Regions from separate parts of the Bacillus pacificus genome, predicted to be linked through region 1. Evidence: predicted binding sites of a transcription regulator. Region 1 holds the regulator's gene; each other region holds the start of a gene.
The links. The regulator Rex, encoded in region 1, represses fermentation and respiration genes when NADH is low (regulators of the CRP and FNR family bind a similar motif). The targets are predictions, from matches to a motif close to TTGTGAAATATTTCACAA.

Region 1 (6,700 bases):
TTACCTTCGATTGGTTTAGAAATCGTTTTTAATTCTTCTACTGCAGCAACTACAGCTTTTTCGATACCTTTACGAAGACCCATTGGGTTCGCACCAGCTGTTACGTTTTTAAGACCTTCACGAATCATAGCTTGCGCTAATACAGTTGCAGTTGTTGTTCCGTCACCAGCTACATCATTTGTTTTGCTAGCAACTTCTGCTACTAATTTCGCACCCATGTTTTCGAATGCATCTTCTAATTCAATTTCTTTTGCGATTGTTACACCGTCATTTGTAATAAGTGGTGAACCGAATTTTTTCTCAAGAACAACGTTACGACCTTTTGGTCCAAGCGTTACTTTTACTGCGTTTGCAAGAGTGTCGACACCGCGAAGCATCGAACGACGTGCTTCTTCACTAAATTTAATATCTTTTGCCATAATAATTGACCCCCTTGGATTTTTTAAGATTTATATAATTAACCGATAACTGCTAAAATGTCACTTTCACGTAAAATCAAGTAGTCTGTACCTTCATATTTCACTTCAGTACCTGCATATTTTGAGAAGATGATAAGATCACCTGCTGCTACCTCTAAAGCAACACGCTCACCATTTTCAAGCACTCGACCAGTACCTACTGCAATAACTTTACCCTCTTGTGGTTTTTCTTTTGCTGTGTCTGGTAATACAATACCACTTGCTGTTTTTTCTTCCGCTTGAACAAGCTCAATTACAACGCGATCACCTAATGGCTTTAGCATGAACAATAACCTCCTCATTTTGTTATGTAAATTTTATTTATTAGCACTCAGGTCACCCGAGTGCTAACACACTTATAATAATAAATAATCTCAATTTCTTTTGCAAGTAAAAAAATCATAATTTTTTCGCAAATTACGCTATAAACTTTTCTATATAGAGTTCCTCTTCTTCTACCTTTACCATATGAATCGTTGTTTCCGCTACTCGTATGTTACAATATGAAGGGACACCCTAAGTTGTTTTCGCTACACATACAACTTTCTCCTGTCTTCTATTATAATTTCAAATAAGGATTTACGAAAAAAACATAATTCAAGAGGTTTATATCGTAGGTAGCATATGTACATGTTATCCTACCTTATCTCATACACTAGAGTTAGAAAGGATGGTTAAACCATTTGAAAAAACAATATTGGTGGGTTATCGTTACATACATCTTAATGCAGTTATCATCAATTGCTGGATTACCACTTCTCCTGAAAACTGGACTTTATGATAACAGGGGATTTACTAGGGAAGAGAAATTTCAACTTATAACTGGTCACTGGGCAATCATTAGCTTCTTTATTGCATTATGTATCGTACTTTGGTTACTTAGAACAGATATTCGTGATAGACATTTAGATAAAACGCGTTCTACTGTTCCAGCTACAATTGGTTGGATTTTTATCGGTTTCTTCTTAGCATTTTTCTCGCAAAGTATTGCTGGTATGATTGAAATGTATGTATTAGGTATTAAACCTGGATCTGAAAATACAGCAAGGCTTATGGATATCGCAAGAACTACTCCTTGGTTCCTTATCGTCATCTCTATAATAGGACCTATTTTGGAAGAAATCGTATTTAGAAAGATTTTATTTGGTACACTTTATAAGAAGTTTAACTTCTTTATTGCCGCTATCATTAGTTCCCTTGTATTTGCGGCGATTCATTTTGATTTTACTCACTTATTGGTATACACTGCTATGGGTCTCGTATTCGCCTTCTTATATGTAAAAACGAAGCGTATTATCGTTCCCATTGCAGCTCATGTTGCAATGAATACATTAGTTGCAATTGCCCAAGTTTTAGTGAGTAACGAACAAATTCAGGAAATGATTAAAGAAGCTGAAAAAATGCAAGGCTTTATCGGAGGATTTTTAGTATGAGAAACTCACCATTGTTCATGGCTGCATTGTACTTCCTTCTAGGATGTATCTTTACACGCTTCGCCATTACGAACGTAACAGATACAATTTGGAATATGTGGACAATACTATTTGCAGTTATGGCAACGATTGATTTTAATTTGGCACTTCGCCTCATCTTAGTTAAATTTACAAAGAAAAAACAATAATAAAACGCAGAGGTCGCTTCCTCTGCGTTTTATTGTGGATAATTCTTCAAAAAGTAAACGAGTGTTTGTAACTCTACTGCTAAATCAATATGATGAATTCTTATATTTTCTGACACATTTAAGCGCGCTGGTGTAAAATTCAAAATACCATGCACGTTTGTTTCTGCCAATCTATCGGCTACAGATTGCGCTACTGTAGCGGGTACTGTTAATATTGCCACTTGTATATCAGTTGATAAACGTTCTTCTAATTCATCTAAGTGATATACAGGAATGCCTCCGATTTCTGTTCCAACTTTCTCTTCACTAACATCAAACGCCATTTCAATTTTTGTATTATTGTTTTTCGTGAAATTATAATGTAAGAAAGCGGTCCCTAAATTACCTACTCCAATAAGCGCTACACGTGTTATATCATCTTGGTCGAGTGTTTCACGGAAAAATGATAATAAATAATTTACGTTATATCCATATCCTTTTTTTCCTAATGCTCCAAAGTATGAGAAATCTCTTCGAATCGTTGCGGAATCAACCTTGACCGCTTCACTTAATTCGGCTGATGAAACACGTTGCTTACCAGACAAAGATAAGTTTTGGATAAATCGATAGTATAGAGGCAATCTCTTAGCAGTGGCTTGTGGAATTTTCTGCTGCTCCATATAACCTCTCCTCTCTTCCTATCTTTATTCATATGCTTTAATCAAATACAGAAGTTTAGCACTTATTAAATTCCTTGTATAATAGAAAGAAGAAGTATTCTCTCTGTATTTTAAACTATACACTATTTTTAGTATGATTGAGAAATATAAACATGGCAAAGTTAAGAAATTATTTGAGGTGAAAACATTGATTTTATTACAAGTAAACGCGCTTTCGAAATTATACGGTGCAGAAACGATTCTTGCAAACATAAAATTGGAAGTTCAAACGAAAGATCGTATCGCATTAGTCGGGCGAAATGGAGCCGGAAAATCTACATTATTAAAAATAATAGCGGGTGAGCTATCTCATGATGGTGGAGAAATTATAAAACCGAAAGATGTCTCAATTGGATATCTAGCTCAAAATACCGGTTTAGAAACGTCTTTAACAATTTGGGATGAAATGTTAACCGTCTTTACACACTTGCAGCAAATGGAGACAAAACTTCGAAGGCTAGAGCAAGAGATGGGAAAAGAAGAAAACTTTTCAAACGAGGCTACATATGAAAGATTATTAGCTGATTATGACCAATTACAATTAGATTATAAAGATCAAGGTGGCTATCAGTACGAAGCAGATATCCGTTCGATTTTAAGTGGTCTTGGCTTCCCAGTTGAAACGCACCAAACGACGATTTCCACATTAAGCGGTGGACAAAAAACACGATTAGCTCTCGGTAAATTATTATTAACGAAACCAGACCTCCTTATTTTGGACGAGCCTACAAACCATTTAGACATCGAAACATTAACATGGCTTGAACAATATTTACAAGGTTATCCTGGCGCAATATTAATCGTTTCCCACGACCGTTATTTCTTAGATAAACTTGTTACACAAGTATATGAAATTTCGAATAAAGAAAGTAGACGATTTGTTGGTAACTACAGTAAATATTTAGACTTAAAATCAGCACTATACGAGCAAGAAATGAAACGTTATGAAAAACAACAAGATGAAATCGCTAAGCTAGAGGACTTCGTTCAAAAAAATATAGCTCGTGCATCTACGACAAAACGTGCACAAAGCCGTCGTAAACAATTAGACCGTATGGAACTATTAACAAGACCATTAGGTGACTCTAAGTCAGCTTCCTTCCACTTCGATATCGAAAAACAAAGCGGAAATGATGTGTTACAAGTAAAGGATGCAACTATCGGCTATGATAAGGATCCAATTATTGAGCATGTAACAATGCGCTTAACTCGCGGAGATAGCGTTGCTTTAGTTGGTCCAAATGGAATTGGGAAATCCACATTATTAAAATCAATTGTGAATAAGTTACCACTACTACATGGTGATGTTTCTTTCGGATCCAATGTATCTGTTGGTTACTATGATCAAGAACAAGCCAATTTAACATCTTCTAAGCGTGTTTTAAATGAGTTATGGGATGAATATCCACTGCAACCCGAAAAAGAAATCCGCACGATACTAGGTAACTTCTTATTCACAGGAGATGATGTACTAAAACCAGTATCATCTCTTAGTGGTGGACAAAAAGCTCGATTAGCTCTCGCAAAACTTATGATGCAAAAATCGAATTTATTAATTCTCGATGAGCCTACAAACCATCTTGATTTAAATAGTAAAGAGATTTTGGAGAATGCTTTAATTGATTATCCTGGTACCCTTCTCTTTGTATCTCATGACCGCTACTTTATTAATCGTGTAACGACGACCGTTGTTGAGTTATCAACAGAAGGTGCACAGGAATATTTAGGGGACTACGATTACTACGTTGAAAAGAAAAATGAGATGATTGAACGTGCTGAATTTGAACAACAAGAACAGCAAGAAAATCAGACACCTGTTCAAAAAACTGTAGCTCCAGAAAAATTAAATTATCTCGAAGAAAAAGAGCGCAAAAAGTTGGAGCGTCAACGTACTCGAAAAATTGAGGAACTAGAACAAAATATTGTACAATTTGAAGAAGAAATTGCTACGTTAGAAGATCAACTTTGCTTACCAGAAATATATGCAGATTATGAAAAGGCTAGTGAAATTACAACGAAAAAGCAAACACTACAAGAACAACTTGATGCTTGTATGGCAGAATGGGAAGAATTGCATTTATAAGAGTATAAATAAGAAGGATGTCTCATCAGTCGGGATTTTTGACGATGAGACATCCTTCTTATCTTCTAGCCATGGTCAACCTCTATTGCATAAACAATTCGACACGAGGTATCGATTTGCCGACAAAGTTTGACAATATTAGCCCCCCTTATAATAAGGGCATATTTCAAAATGTTTTTTAGAGATACCTTCTTCGTTTTTATTTCCCGAAAAAGGATAGATTCAAAGGTCAGACTTCATCTGTTTTATCCACAAGTTTATACACATATCCACCTTTATAAAATAAACATCTAAATAACTTTTCCACATTATCCACAATCAACAAAAAAGTTATCAACATTTTATATACACAATAAAACCCACATTATCAACAGATAATATGGGTTTTATCCACAAGCTGTGGTTAATTTTGTGTATAACTATGCTTCAATATCTAATCCTGGATTTGCATTTAAAGCTAATGTAGCACGTTTTCCTTGTTCATACGCAATTGTACCTGCCGCCGCAATCATAGCTGCATTATCTGTACATAAAGATAGAGGAGGAATAATTAGTTCTACATTTTCTTTTTGTGCAAACTCTGCTTCTAAACGTGCACGAAGTCCTTTATTCGCAGCAACTCCACCAGCAAGAAGCACTTGCTTTACGTTATAAGCATCCGCTGCACGAGATGCTTTCGTTACTAATACGTCAATTACACTCTCTTGGAAACTTGCTGCTAAATCTTCCGGTGCAATTTCTATCCCGCGTTGTTTTGCGTTATGCACAGTGTTGATAACTGCTGATTTCAATCCACTAAAACTGAAATCATACGAATCAGGTTCTAGCCATGCACGAGGTAAATCAATTGTTGGTTCCCCTTCATGTGCAAGACGATCAATATGAGGGCCACCTGGATATGGCATAGATAACGTACGAGCTACTTTATCATATGCCTCCCCTGCTGCATCATCTCGCGTTTCACCAATTACTTCAAATGAACCATGTTCTTTCATATAAACAAGCTCTGTATGTCCACCAGATACAACAAGTGATAGTAATGGGAATTGAACTTCTTTTACTAAGCGGTTCGCATAAATGTGGCCAGCGATATGATGAACACCAACTAGGGGGATATCATGTGCAAATGCCACTGCTTTCGCTGCGTTCACCCCTATTAGAAGCGCTCCTACTAAACCAGGTCCTTCTGTGACAGCAATTGCATCAATATCATCAAATGTGATATTCGCTTCTTTTAACGCTTCTTCTAATACAACTGTAATTTCTTCTACATGATGACGGGACGCAATCTCTGGTACAACTCCGCCAAAACGTTTATGACTTTCAATTTGTGATGCAACAACATTCGCAATAATTTCCGTTCCATTTTTAACAACCGCTACTGCTGTTTCATCACAACTTGTTTCAATACCAAGTATAATCGTATTTTTTTCCATTATATATTCACCCACATTACGAGACCATCTTCCTGATTGTCTACATAGTATCGTTTACGAATTCCACCATTTTGAAATCCGTATTTTCTGTATAACTGTTTTGCTACTTCATTTGATACACGTACTTCAAGTGTCATCGTTTTTACACCTAGAGTTTTCGCCTCGGAAATAACTTCTTTTAATAAAGCATCTCCTAGCTTTTGACCTCTGTATTCTGGCAAAATAGCTATATTTGTTATATGTGATTCATCAATAATTATCCACAATCCACAATACCCAATTACACGACCATCTTTTTCTAGCACAACATAATGTGCATGTTTATTCATCGTTAACTCACGGTGAAAGGCATCTGCAGTCCAAGGAGTTGAAAAAGATGCTTCTTCAATGGCTACAATTTGAGC
Region 2 (6,700 bases), 830 kb from region 1:
TTATATAGCAGGCTTTGATTTGCTGGAGGGACAATGACAAAAGGATGTGAAGTGAAATGTTTGCAGGACATTTTGGCTTAGCGGCAGCAGTAAAAGCCAAGTCACCTAAACTACCACTTTGGGCTCTTATGGTAAGCTCACAATTGTTGGATATCATTTTTTTGCCGCTGTATATTTTAGGAGTAGAGACAATTGAACCTATTAATAGGAATAGTTATGGTGAAGCAATCATTCATGCGGATTACACACATTCTTTAATAGGAGCACTGTTTATTGCTTTTGTTGCAGGAATAGTGGGGAAAAGGTTTTGGGGCAAGCGGAGTGGTTTTGTTATAGGGGCTGTAGTTTTTAGTCATTGGATTTTAGATTTACTTGTGCACCGTGCTGATTTGCCGTTACTTCCGGGCCATTACGGAGATTTACCTATGCTTGGTTTTGGATTGTGGAGATTTCCGGCTATTAGTATCATATTGGAATGTATTCTTATTGCGATAGGAGGTATATTATACTTCCGTTTTATCGTTTCAAGTGCGGGCGCACAAAAGAAGTTTATAGCACGAGTAACTGGCGGATTGGTAGTTATATTATTAATTCTTTCGTTACTTATTAGTATAGTGTTTTGAATATGGATAGCCGGAAACCTTAGAAGCGATTCTAAGGTTTTTTAGTGTATATGGTTTGAAAAGAACAGTAAGTGGATTAAAGTTTCTCTTTATTATTGTTAAAAATAGTTTACATGATGTTAAAAATAAATTACGATTAAAATATAGAAAATATTGTAAAAAGGAGAGGTTATGAAACAGAGTGGAATTTTACAAAATAATCTCGTTGTACTTAGAGCAGAAAAACGCTGGTCACAAACTGATTTAGCGAACAAAGCAGGGGTAAGTAGACAAACGATCGCCTCAATTGAAGCAAATCGTTACAATCCATCTTTAATTTTAGCTTTTGAAATTGCACATATTTTAGGTAAGGAGTTTCATGAAGTTTTTCAATATAAAATAGAGGGGGAAACGGAATGAGCATTGTAATAGGGGTCATAATCTCAGTAGCAGGACTAATAGGTGTTTTATATTCCACACGTTTTCAGAAGAATGAGGGGGAAGATGAAAGAGGCGAGCATATTACAGGAAATGCCGCTAAAATTTCATTATTTGTATTTTTATTTCTATATTTAGTTATCTTTTTGATTGGGAATCTATATTCACTGACAGGCGAACAGTATAAGTTAGCAAATGCATGTTTATTAGCTGGAGTGCTTTGTTCGTATGCTTTAACTATTGTAGTTTTGAAAAGAAGATATTAGATGAGAAAGAGCCTCTAGTGGTTTAGAGGCTCTTTTTTGTTAAATGATATTATTTAGCTGGTTTGAAAAATGTAAATATCGCTAAGAAAAAGCAAACGAAACTGAATGCGATGGGATCTTGATAGGGACTAGGCTCAGAGCCCTTTTGGATTTCTGTAAGGAAGTCGTGTGTTTTCATGTTTATTGCTCCTTTATATAAGAATACTGTTAATGAAACTAGTACTGACTAATAGAGTTGCACTAATAAACAATAGGAAAAATGTAGTGTTACGATTTTTATAATTGTTAAGCGCAATGAGTAAAAAACAAATGAGAAATAACATATGTAAAGGGATAGAAGTGAATAGTGGTTTTAAAGTTAATACATCAATTAATAATTTTACATATAGAATGGTGTAGACGATAAAGAAGATAATTTTAAAATATTTTTGCATAAGCACACCTACCTACTATGGTTTGTTTTGAGATGCTATCGTTAGTGTAAGGTGACTTTTTAAAATTTGTATTTTTCTGTAATTATAACATTTTTTTGTATTTATAAATAGATGTGAAATGTAAGAAAGCTTTTTCATGAATACGATTTAAAAAGAACAGAATACTAAAGGAGAATGAAAGAAGAAAGGTAGGAGTATTCCATGCAAAATTTAACAGAGCTTGAAGTAGAAAACTTACGTCATTTAATTGGTGGACATGCAACAATTATTAACAAGTTGGAGCAGTATGCACAGACGTGTACGGATCCACAACTGAAACAAATGCTACAAAAAGATGCGCAAGATGCACGAAATACGAAACAACAATTAATGACTTTCTTAGGATAGGAGGAAGCGAAAGATGAATGAAAAAGATATGGTAAATGATTATTTAGCAGGATTAAATGCAAGTTTAACAAGTTATGCAAACTATATCGCTCAGTCTGATAATGAACAGTTACACCAAACGTTAATTCAAATTCGTAATCAGGATGAGATGCGTCAACGTAATATGTATGAGTATGCAAAGCAAAAGAGTTATTACAAACCGGCAGCACCTGCAAATCCGATGATTGTACAACAATTAAAGAGCCAATTAAGTGCGGAATAACAGAAAAAAGAAAACGAGCGAATCTATTCGCTCGTTTTCTTTTTGTATATGTCAATAAATACATAATAAATATTTTTCCAGTTGTAACAAATATGACGAAAATGGAATATAACAATTCGCAAAAAGGACAAAAACTTTGCTCAATATTTCACAAAGTATCCATGGTTTATATCGTGGGAATCTCTATAATTAGGAGTGTAAAGAACAAAAGAAATAGATTATATGATCAATTAGGAGAGATTGCTATGAAACGAAATACAAGAAAAATTGCAATTATCGGTACTGGATTAGTTGGATCAAGTTGTGCATATTCCATTGTGAATCAAGGCATTTGCGAAGAGCTATTATTAATTGATATAAATCATGAACGTGCAGTTGGGGAAGCGATGGATTTATCACACTGCATTAACTTTACAAATACAAGAACAAAAGTATATGCAGGAAGCTATGAAGACTGCAAAGATATGGATATTGTTATTATTACAGCAGGACCAGCACCAAAGCCAGGGCAAAGTCGCTTAGATACTTTAGGAGCGAGTGCGAAGATTATGGAAAGTGTTGTTGGTGGCGTAATGGAAAGTGGATTTGACGGTATTTTCTTACTTGCATCGAACCCAGTTGATATTATTACATATCAAGTGTGGAAATTATCTGGATTACCTAGAAATCGTGTGATCGGCACTGGTACATCACTAGATTCTTCTCGCTTACGAACAATTTTATCTGAAATGTTACATGTAGATCCTCGTAGTATTCACGGGTATTCATTAGGGGAACATGGTGATTCTCAAATGGTTGCTTGGTCACACGTAACTGTTGGTGGAAAACCAATTCTGCAAATTTTAGAAGAGAAAAAAGATCAATTTGGTGAAATAGATTTAGATGAAATTGTTGAGAAGACTGCAAAAGCTGGATGGGAAATTTATAAACGTAAAGGAACAACTTATTACGGAATCGGAAATTCTCTAGCATATATTGCGAGCTCAATCTTTAACGATGATTACCGTGTCATTGCTGTATCAGCTATTTTAGATGGTGAGTATGGTGAATATGATCTTTGCACAGGAGTACCAGCTATTATTACTAGAGACGGTATAAAAGAAATTGTAGAACTAAACTTAACAGAAGATGAAGAATCTCGATTCGCAAAATCAAACGACATTTTACGTGATTATATGAAAACAATTGGTTACTAACTTATAGGAGAAGGTGAAACAAATGAAGGAATATATAATGTCTCGTGTATTTAAAGCTTCTGCTGGAATTGCACAAGGTATTTTCGTATCCCTCGGAATTGGTTTACTGATCGAAAATATAGGAAGAATTGTTGATATTCCGTTGCTTATTACAATCGGAGTTGTTGCAAAATCACTTATGGCACCAGCCATTGGTGCCGGAATTGCTTTTATGCTCGGTGCAAATGGCCTTGTAATCTTCTCGGCTATGGTAGCTGGAGCGATTGGTGCCGGATCCATTTCAATTACTGAAGCAGGTCTAATTATTAAAACAGGTGAGCCAATCGGAGCATTATTAACAGCGACTTTAGCTGTATATATTGGTAAACGTTTAAGTGGAAAAACTGCGTTAGATATGATGCTCGTTCCATTTGCGGCCATATTAGGTTCTGGTTTAGTCGGTATTTGGTTATCTCATAATATTACTCCTGTTTTAAATACAGTTGGAGCATTCATTAAAGATAGCTCAGCTGGTAGCCCGTTCATCGCTTCTATCGTTATTGCGGTAGTTTGGGGACTATTACTTATCTCCCCAGCTTCATCAGCTGCGTTAGCGATCGCACTTAGCTTAGACGGTGTTGCAGGTGGTGCTGCTCTTGCAGGCTGCGTTGCTCAGTTTATCGGATTCTCTGTTATCTCAGCGAAAGAAAATAATTTAGGTGGCATATTAGCTCAAGCTCTGTGTACTCCAAAAGTACAGTTGCCAAATATCACTAAAAATCCAATGATTCTCGTCCCAACGGTCGTCGCCAGTGCGATAGTTGGTCCAGTATCAGCATTAATTTTCCAACTGGAAGCAGGAAAAGAAATTGCAGGTCTTGGATTAAGTTCCCTTATCGCACCAATTAATTTAATTTCCAGCGAAGGATGGGAAGTTGTCCCAGCGATGGTAATCACTTATATCGTCATTCCAGTAGCTGTTTCTTATATACTTTACATTGCTCTTAAAAAAGCAGGTCGTATTCACTCTGGTGATATGACTGTACCGCAATCTTAACTTGAAAATCTCCCTTTATATAGAGAAAAGCAGACTGAGAAGCCACAGTCTGCTTTTTACATTTTTTGATTTTGTTTTACTGGAACACGTACTGTTTCTTTTGCTAATAACAGCTGAACGCCGAAGTATAGTATGCTTGCAAGCGTCATTCCAGAGATGGCGTCTACAAATGCATGTTGCTTCGTAAATAGCGTTGATAAAATAATAAGCGTACCGAAGAAGGTAAGAATGTAATATTCAAAAGCATGTTGTTCTCTACGTTTAAAGGCAGCTAGCATAATGACAAATGTAGTAAGAACATGAATGCTCGGGAAACAATTTACCGGTTGATCGATACTATAAATATAGCGGACTAGTTCAGAAAACACGTCTGATCCAACGACGGTTGGACGTGGTACAGTTGTCTGCCAAAAATAATAAATGGAAAAACAAGCAAGTTTTCCGAGAATGATACTACTTAAAGTGACATAATATTGTTTTCGATCTGCAAAGCAGTAATAAATAAGTGCGCCGTATAAGTAAGGAAACCAAAGTAAATAAGGAATAATAAATGCTTTCACAAATGGAATCCAATCATCTACTACAGTTGTGACATCTACTGCGTGTACAGTCGATTTATTTAATACATCGTAAAGGGGACTTACGAGTACGAGTAGAAGTATATAACTTAACGGAAGAAAAGATGAAAGTTTAAATTTCTTCATGATAATCTCCTATGTTTAGTAATGTAAGTAAATTCAATTGATTATAATATAGAAACGTAATTTGGGCTATCGATTTTGCTTACATTTTCTTGAATGAACCTTACGTTTTTGTCACTTGACTGAAAAGAAGGGGAGGGTGCTAAATGAAGCGTTTATCGTATTTCTTAGTTTTTATATTGATATGCCTAGCGAGTGCTGGGTGTGCAAAGGATAAAGAAGGAGAGAAATTAGAATATAACGGAAGAGCACTCGTAATTGGAGTTGTTGGAGAAAAACCGAAAGATACGTTTAGGAATGTAAAGTTTGAGGAAATGAAGTTAGAGGAACTGGAAAAGAAATCTAAGGAAGTAGATGGTTTTCTCATAATGAAAGATCACTTTCAAGAAGCCTCAACAGAGCAATATAAAAATGTATTTTCATCACTAAAGAAACCAGTATTTTTTATCGGTTTGCAAGATAAATCATATTCGATTTTTATTACAAAAGGGATAGAGTATAACAGTGCTCGAAAAGATGTAAATGCGATGTATACGCAAGGGTTTGCAAATATCGGAAGTGGTGAAGGACAACAATGGGCAGTTGGTTTATCGAATGGCGGAAATACTGAAGAAAGCATTCATAATATGTATATCGTCGTATTTCAAACAATTGCAGATTATTTGAGTCGATGATGAAGAAGGGTCCTGTAAACGAAGCTTCTCCTTTATTTCGCATGCAGGAATCGGGTACATAGTGGGTTCAACCGATGTCATTGTTTATGAGGTAACTAGTCGAAATTATGGAATACTGTAAATACAATATGCAAATATGCATATTGTATTTATTTGGATATTAAATGTGTTAAAATTAAATATAAGGATTTTCGTATATAAAGAACTAAAATCAGAAATATCCAGTGAATTTTGAGAGGTGTTACATGTTTACAAACAAGAAATTAATTCGTTTTGGTCTAACATTACTTGTATGTTTATTTGTAATTGATTTTACAATCGGTTATTTTCAAGCATATCTTGAATCAGCAGGTATTAAATGGGTAATATCAGAAACTTGGAGAACTATTTTGTTAGATGCCCCTGAAAGTATATTGGTTATTTTAGGCGCAATTGCTTTATATGATTTTACAAAAGAAACATCGCCAAAAGACGCATCCATTTAAATGCGTCTTTTTTCTTTGCAGTAATTTCTTCAAAATCATGGAACACTCTCATTATTACGGCCAAAATCGTTAGTTCCTTTTATCTGTACATCTTTGTCATGTAAAGTGTTTTCAGGTTTTGTGACTATAGGCTGAAATGGTTAAATAAACGTTTGTTTAAGAAGTATGTTCGGTAGGAAGAAAGCGATGTAGATCAAGGGTTAACAAAGAAAAAAGGGG
Region 3 (6,700 bases), 930 kb from region 1:
GAAAAGGAATTAAAGTTGGTGTATTAGATACAGGTATTGATTACAATCATCCTGACCTAAAAGACGTATATAAAGGCTATCGCGCAAAACCTGGCGAAGACTCTAGCAAGGTAGATCCAAACTCAGTAAAAGGTTGGGACTTTATTAATAACGATGCAGATCCGATGGAAACAACTTATACAGAGTGGCAACAATCTGGTGCTCCTGAATTTGATGATCGTGGCTCTTCCTTCTACACCGCGCATGGTACTCACGTAGCAGGTATCGTTTCTGCGCAAAAGAAAAACACATCAGATTCCGCAGTAAAAGGTGTTGCACCTGACATTGAACTGTATAACTATCGTGTACTCGGTCCATACGGAAGTGGAGATAGTTCTGGTATTATTGCTGCAATCGATAAATCTATTTCTGACGGCATGAATGTTATTAACTTATCGTTAGGTGACGATAGCAACAATCCACTTGATCCTACGTCTATCGCTGTCAATAACGCGATGCTTTCCGGTGTTGTTACAGTCGTTGCTGCTGGAAACTCTGGTCCAAATCCAGCGACACTCGGATCACCAGGTGCTTCTCCATTTGCGATTACGGTTGGCGCAAGTGATAGCTCTATTTCCTTACCGAAACTATCAGGTCATGCTGGACAATTACAATTTCCTAATCTAATTTTATTCGGCAAAAACTTTACTGATAAAATAGAAGATTTCAAGGGACAAACTTTACCTATTGAATCTGTAGGAATTGGTACGCCTGACGAGTTTAGTAAAAAAGATGTAAAAGGAAAAATCGCTCTCGTTGCACGTGGTACACTGTCATTTGATGAAAAAATTGCGAATGCAAAACAAGCTGGTGCAAAAGCCGTTATTATTTATAACAATGTGGACGGAGAAATTCCTTTCTACGTTGGCGAAAGTACAAAATACATTCCCGCATTCCGCCTAACGAAAGAAGACGGTGAAAAACTAAAAGCTCAAATCGAACAAGGTAATACATCCTTTACCTTTGACGAACTTAGTTATATTCAAACAGAAGGCGATCATCTTGCAGACTTTAGCTCACGCGGTCCTGTTACATCAAATGATGATATTAAACCAGATATTACAGCGCCTGGTGTTGCTGTACTTTCAACAGTACCTGAATATATTAACGACCCACAAGAGGGCGAAAATTATGATGTTTCCTATGAGCGTATGCAAGGAACATCTATGGCTTCTCCTCATATCGCGGGCGTTGCTGCTCTTATTTTACAAGAACACCCAGAATACTCTCCATTCGATGTAAAGACGTCTCTTATGAACACAGCTGATGATTTAAAAGAAAAGTATTCCGTATATGAAGTTGGAGCTGGACGAGTAGATGCGTACAACGCCGTTCATACGGAAACTAGTTTTAAAGTGCTAGATACAACAAAAACAGTTGTAAATGATGAAGTAATTGAAGTACCTGAAGAAACTGGATCCATTGCATTCGGGAAGTTCTATCAAAAAGACGGTGAATCTCTTGAACAAAAACGAAATATAAAAGTACAAAATCATAATAAACAAGAGAAAAAAGAATTTAAAACAGAAATTTCTTATACACCAGCATCTTCTTCTATTAACGACGCTACCGCAAACGGTGTAAAAGTTTCTGTTCCAGAAACAATTACTCTTGATGCTGGCAAATCAGATGAAATTGAAGCAAAAATTAATGTTCCAGCCGGTGTAAAACAAGGCCGATATGAAGGATATATTCATATTACAAATACGAAAAATAAAGAAGAAACGTACCAAATTCCGTTCTCTATTCGTGTATCAGAACCTGGTATTGAAAATGCAATATTATCAAGAAAAGCAATTTCAACTGATACATCTAAATTCAATCCATACCGTGAATCGTATTTGCACGGGGCGTTCCAATTAAACAGCGAACTTGAAACGTTAGATCTTATCGTGAAAGATTCCAAAACAAATAAAGCTCTCGGTTTCCTTGGTACATTAAACACTAGTGGATTAAAAACTGATGTGTATTACTACTTAGATTCATTCTTTAACGGCAGGGTGTATCCTTTTACAAATGATCCTGCAAAACCAATTGGTGATGAGAAAATCGACTTACCAGAAGGTGATTACACAATTGAGTTTGTTGGCTACGATAAAGACGGTAAAGCACGTGTGAAAGGGGATTATGTCGTAATTGATAATACACCGCCAGAAGTGAAATTAACTGGATTACGGCCTGGTATTTATGAATTAAATGAAGAGAACTATACAGTAGAAGACGGTAAAAAAGCACTATGGATTAAAGGAAATGTGTATGATTCGAACGTTGACTACTTAAAAGGAAAAGGATTAAACATTACGCAAGAAGCAAACGGAGTGATGTACTATGATTATTCTCCATACTTGCATAAGTTTTTACCTATTAATGCAAATGGTGACTTTAAAGTTGGCATTACTCCTGAATCCTTTAAAACTGAAGGTCCAATGAATACAGGCGTATATATTTTCGATTATGCAACTGCAGGAGCTGACTATCCGAGCGGTGTAAATAACTATTGGTTTATCCCGCAAGGAGCTCAATATGCGAAAACTAGTTATGATAAAAAAGAAGTATATAAAGGTGATGAATTCACTGTGACGCTAAACGCCAAACATGTGAAACAATTTGTTGCTGGGGAATTTAACGTAAAATTCCTAGAAAAGAACTTCAAATTTGCAAATGCGAAATTAAATCCTGCTTTTGAAAAGCTACTTTTCGAAAAAGGGGTGACCGCAAAAGTAAATGAACCGAAACTAGAAGAAGGTTCTGTTACAGTTGGCGGAGCTATCGATGACAAAAACTTCGCTGGATTAGATGGTGATTTCCCGTTCATTGATGTAACTTTTAAAGTAGAAAATGATGAGTTTTATGAAGCAAATGCTCAATTAGATTTATCAGTGTTCGCTTACTGGAAACAAGGTGAATCAGAGCCAAATAGAATGCGTGTCCTTCAAGATCAAACATTCTCAGTTATGTCTTTAAACTCACTAGTCGAAGGAAGTATTAAACCTGGTGCTTTCTTAAATGAACGCGGATATTTAGATGAAAAATTCGATTATACAAAGCTTGGCGTAAAAGTATATGCAACAGATTCTTACCGTCATAAGTTTGAAGGCTCACTTGATAAATACGGATCCTTCAAACTAAATGGACTTCCTGTTAATAAACGCGACTATAACTTATATGTAGAAGTACCAGGGCATTTAACAAGCCGACTAACCACGAAACTTGGTACTGAAAAAGACGGTAAGCTACTTGGCCAATATTATTATGCACGCTTTGATGAAAACCTTGCAGGTGATGTAAATGGCGATAAAGTAATTGATATAAAAGATGCTGAAATTATCGCTAACAACTACGGTAAAAAAGGACTATCTGTGAAAGACGGCGACCTTAACAAAGATGGTATTGTCGACGAAAAAGATATTCGCTTCGTTGAAAAGAACTTCTTGAAAAAAGGTCCAGATGCATCCAAATCACAAACACCTGTAGAAAAATCAAAAAGCGGTACACTGGCAGATATTTTAAAGAAATTAGGATTGACGCCTAAAAAATGATAATAATAAAGAGCACTCTACGCAAAGTAGAGTGCTCTTTTCTATAAACGACCCTGATCCAGCAAAAGGGGTATATTGGGGATATACAAGGGAAACCGGAAAAGGAATTTATATTAAATTATATATAAATCCAGAAGTAAGAAGTAGTTCCCCACTTCTGGATTATTTAGCAATTATTATAGTACTGGTGCCATTGTTTCTTTTAATACTTTTACAGAATGAGCGAATTTCGCTTTTTCATCCTCATTTAACTCAAGCTCTACGATTTCACGTACACCTTCACGGTTAATTACAGCTGGAACACCTACGTAAGCATCTTTCTCACCGTATTGACCTTCAAGGTATGCAGATACAGTTAATACGCTGTTCTCGTTGTTTAAGATTGCTTTAGTTACACGAAGTAGTGACATACCGATTCCGTAGTAAGTTGCACCTTTACGCTCGATAATATGGTAAGCTGCATCACGTACGTTTTCGAAGATTTTATCTAAGTCTTCTTGTTTGTACTGTTCGTTGTTAGCTAAAATTGTTTCTAGTTTTTGTACACCGATAGTAGCGTGACTCCATACTGGAAGTTCAGTGTCACCGTGTTCACCAACGATGTAAGCATGAACGTTACGTGGATCTACATCTAAGTAGTCACCTAACATGTAACGGAAACGAGCAGAGTCTAAAGTAGTACCCGAACCAATTACGCGCTCTTTTGGTAGACCAGATTCTTTCCAAGTTACGTAAGTTAAAATATCAACTGGGTTAGTTGCGATTAAGAAGATTCCATCGAATCCGCTATCCATAATACCGCGAACGATTTGTTTAAAGATCTTTGTATTTTTTTCAACTAAGTCTAAACGAGTTTCACCTGGCTTTTGTGGTAATCCAGCAGTGATAACTACTAAATCTGCATCTTTACAATCTGCATAGCTACCGCTCCAAACTTTTGTTGGTGATGGAGAGAATGGTACCGCATGGCTTAAGTCCATTGCTTCCCCTTCTGCTTTTGCTTCATTAACATCTACTAATACGAATTCTTCAGCTACACCTTGGTTGATCATTGAGTAAGCGTAACTACAACCTACAGCTCCTGTTCCTACTAATACTACACGATTGATACCTTTTTTCATGGTAATTTCCCCTCTCTATTGTTCACATATATTTTTTTATGATTGTTTAAGTAATTAATTAAAATACTAATTTAATGTTGTTTAACTTCTTTACACTCATATTGTAGCACGTATTATTGTGAATTACTTCACAAATTATGACCTATTTGTGAACTTTTTCACATAGAGTGTAAAGTTATTGGAATAGGTGTGGAATCCATTTCAATGGAGGCGTTTTCTTTAGATTGTGAAAGGGATTTTCTTATGTTTTTGTCGGTAAGTGAAATTATATCGGCGATTTTTAGAATATATCGACTATAACTCCAAATATATCAGCGATTTTTGAAATTTATCGACCGTAACTCAAATTATATCGGCGATTTTTGCAATATATCGACTTACCGACAAAACTCGACAATAATGACAGCATAAAAAAACTGCCTCCAGTAGATCACCTACTGAGAGACAGTTTCTTCTATATATTATTTATTTTCCGCCGTAGCGCCTAATACAGCATCCTTTGTTTGAACAACCCATATTTCAATTTTTATTATTCAACGGTATCTAATAACTCTACAACTAATTCCTTAGGATCTTCCCAGCTATGAGATTTACCCGTTTATCCAAGTGCAGGAGGCTTTAGCATAAGGCCGAGATAAAAATTCAATTTGAGTATGATTTGTTAAGTGAACATTCCTTCATACTCATACAGGTCAAGGTAAACAACATGATTATACTTACAGCTCTCTGTATTCCCAACTGTAACAGCGAATACTTCATCTTTCTTTTAATTCATAAAAAAAAGCAGACTATCCAAAGGCTACTTTTACACAACAAAAAAAGAGATAGCAGATTATGCTATCTCTTTTAGTATGACCCGTACGGGATTCGAACCCGTGTTACCGCCGTGAAAGGGCGGTGTCTTAACCACTTGACCAACGGGCCAATTACTGGCAGAGAAGAAGGGATTCGAACCCTCGCACCGCGTTCGCGATCTACTCCCTTAGCAGGGGAGCCCCTTGAGCCACTTGGGTACTTCTCTATAAATATGGCTCCGCAGGTAGGACTCGAACCTACGACCGATCGGTTAACAGCCGATAGCTCTACCACTGAGCTACTGCGGAACAATTATGGTGGGCCTAAATGGACTCGAACCATCGACCTCACGCTTATCAGGCGTGCGCTCTAACCAGCTGAGCTATAGGCCCATAATTGAAAAGCGGGTGAAGAGAATCGAACTCTCGACCAGAGCTTGGAAGGCTCTTGTTTTACCACTAAACTACACCCGCATTAAATTGTAAATGGTGAGCCATGAAGGACTCGAACCTTCGACCCTCTGATTAAAAGTCAGATGCTCTACCAACTGAGCTAATGGCTCATTTTGAAAGTGGTGCCGGCTAGAGGACTTGAACCCCCAACCTACTGATTACAAGTCAGTTGCTCTACCAATTGAGCTAAGCCGGCTTGCGACTTCAAAATGGTGGCTCGGGACGGAATCGAACCGCCGACACGAGGATTTTCAGTCCTCTGCTCTACCGACTGAGCTACCGAGCCTTTATGTAAAAATGGCGGTCCCGACCGGGGTCGAACCGGCGATCTCCTGCGTGACAGGCAGGCATGTTAACCACTACACCACGGGACCTTGGTTGCGGGGACAGGATTTGAACCTGCGACCTTCGGGTTATGAGCCCGACGAGCTACCAGACTGCTCCACCCCGCGACGATCAAATATTTACTTTAGAAAAAATGGAGGAGGTAGAGGGATTCGAACCCCCGCGCGACTCTCGCCGCCTGTCGGTTTTCAAGACCGATCCCTTCAGCCGAACTTGGGTATACCTCCGAGATATAAACTTCTAATGGTGGACCTTGTAGGACTCGAACCTACGACCGGACGGTTATGAGCCGTCTGCTCTAACCAGCTGAGCTAAAGGTCCTTTATGGTAGCGGCGGAGGGGATCGAACCCCCGACCTCACGGGTATGAACCGTACGCTCTAGCCAGCTGAGCTACACCGCCATAAATG

Region 2: LMD38_RS01835 (L-lactate dehydrogenase) is a predicted target of Rex. The motif match lies at 2,526-2,543, and genes of this name have one in related genera.
Region 3: LMD38_RS02500 (L-lactate dehydrogenase) is a predicted target of Rex. The motif match lies at 4,816-4,833, and genes of this name have one in related genera.

The regions. Positions count from the first base shown of each region.
Region 1 is NZ_CP086328.1:4,804,223-4,810,922, forward strand. It holds gene groL (chaperonin GroEL) at 1-419, opposite strand, end outside; gene groES (co-chaperone GroES) at 458-742, opposite strand; gene LMD38_RS24645 (CPBP family intramembrane glutamic endopeptidase) at 1,142-1,891, shown strand; gene LMD38_RS24650 (YdiK family protein) at 1,888-2,079, shown strand; gene LMD38_RS24655 (redox-sensing transcriptional repressor Rex) at 2,109-2,738, opposite strand; gene LMD38_RS24660 (ABC-F family ATP-binding cassette domain-containing protein) at 2,926-4,860, shown strand; gene tsaD (tRNA (adenosine(37)-N6)-threonylcarbamoyltransferase complex transferase subunit TsaD) at 5,280-6,296, opposite strand; gene rimI (ribosomal protein S18-alanine N-acetyltransferase) at 6,296-6,700, opposite strand, start outside.
Region 2 is NZ_CP086328.1:382,104-388,803, forward strand. It holds gene LMD38_RS01810 (metal-dependent hydrolase) at 57-623, shown strand; gene LMD38_RS01815 (helix-turn-helix transcriptional regulator) at 795-1,022, shown strand; gene LMD38_RS01820 (DUF2178 domain-containing protein) at 1,019-1,306, shown strand; gene LMD38_RS01825 (hypothetical protein) at 1,942-2,127, shown strand; gene LMD38_RS01830 (spore coat protein) at 2,141-2,389, shown strand; gene LMD38_RS01835 (L-lactate dehydrogenase) at 2,635-3,585, shown strand; gene LMD38_RS01840 (PTS sugar transporter subunit IIC) at 3,608-4,621, shown strand; gene LMD38_RS01845 (phosphatase PAP2 family protein) at 4,678-5,325, opposite strand; gene LMD38_RS01850 (hypothetical protein) at 5,469-5,996, shown strand; gene LMD38_RS01855 (DUF3937 family protein) at 6,242-6,481, shown strand.
Region 3 is NZ_CP086328.1:479,473-486,172, reverse strand. It holds gene LMD38_RS02505 (S8 family serine peptidase) at 1-3,578, shown strand, start outside; gene LMD38_RS02500 (L-lactate dehydrogenase) at 3,755-4,699, opposite strand; partial or broken gene LMD38_RS02495 (IS4 family transposase) at 5,296-5,451, shown strand; tRNA gene LMD38_RS02490 (tRNA-Glu) at 5,552-5,623, opposite strand; tRNA gene LMD38_RS02485 (tRNA-Ser) at 5,630-5,720, opposite strand; tRNA gene LMD38_RS02480 (tRNA-Asn) at 5,728-5,802, opposite strand; tRNA gene LMD38_RS02475 (tRNA-Ile) at 5,810-5,886, opposite strand; tRNA gene LMD38_RS02470 (tRNA-Gly) at 5,897-5,967, opposite strand; tRNA gene LMD38_RS02465 (tRNA-Lys) at 5,981-6,056, opposite strand; tRNA gene LMD38_RS02460 (tRNA-Thr) at 6,067-6,142, opposite strand; tRNA gene LMD38_RS02455 (tRNA-Phe) at 6,157-6,232, opposite strand; tRNA gene LMD38_RS02450 (tRNA-Asp) at 6,245-6,320, opposite strand; tRNA gene LMD38_RS02445 (tRNA-Met) at 6,322-6,398, opposite strand; tRNA gene LMD38_RS02440 (tRNA-Ser) at 6,426-6,518, opposite strand; tRNA gene LMD38_RS02435 (tRNA-Ile) at 6,536-6,612, opposite strand; tRNA gene LMD38_RS02430 (tRNA-Met) at 6,617-6,693, opposite strand.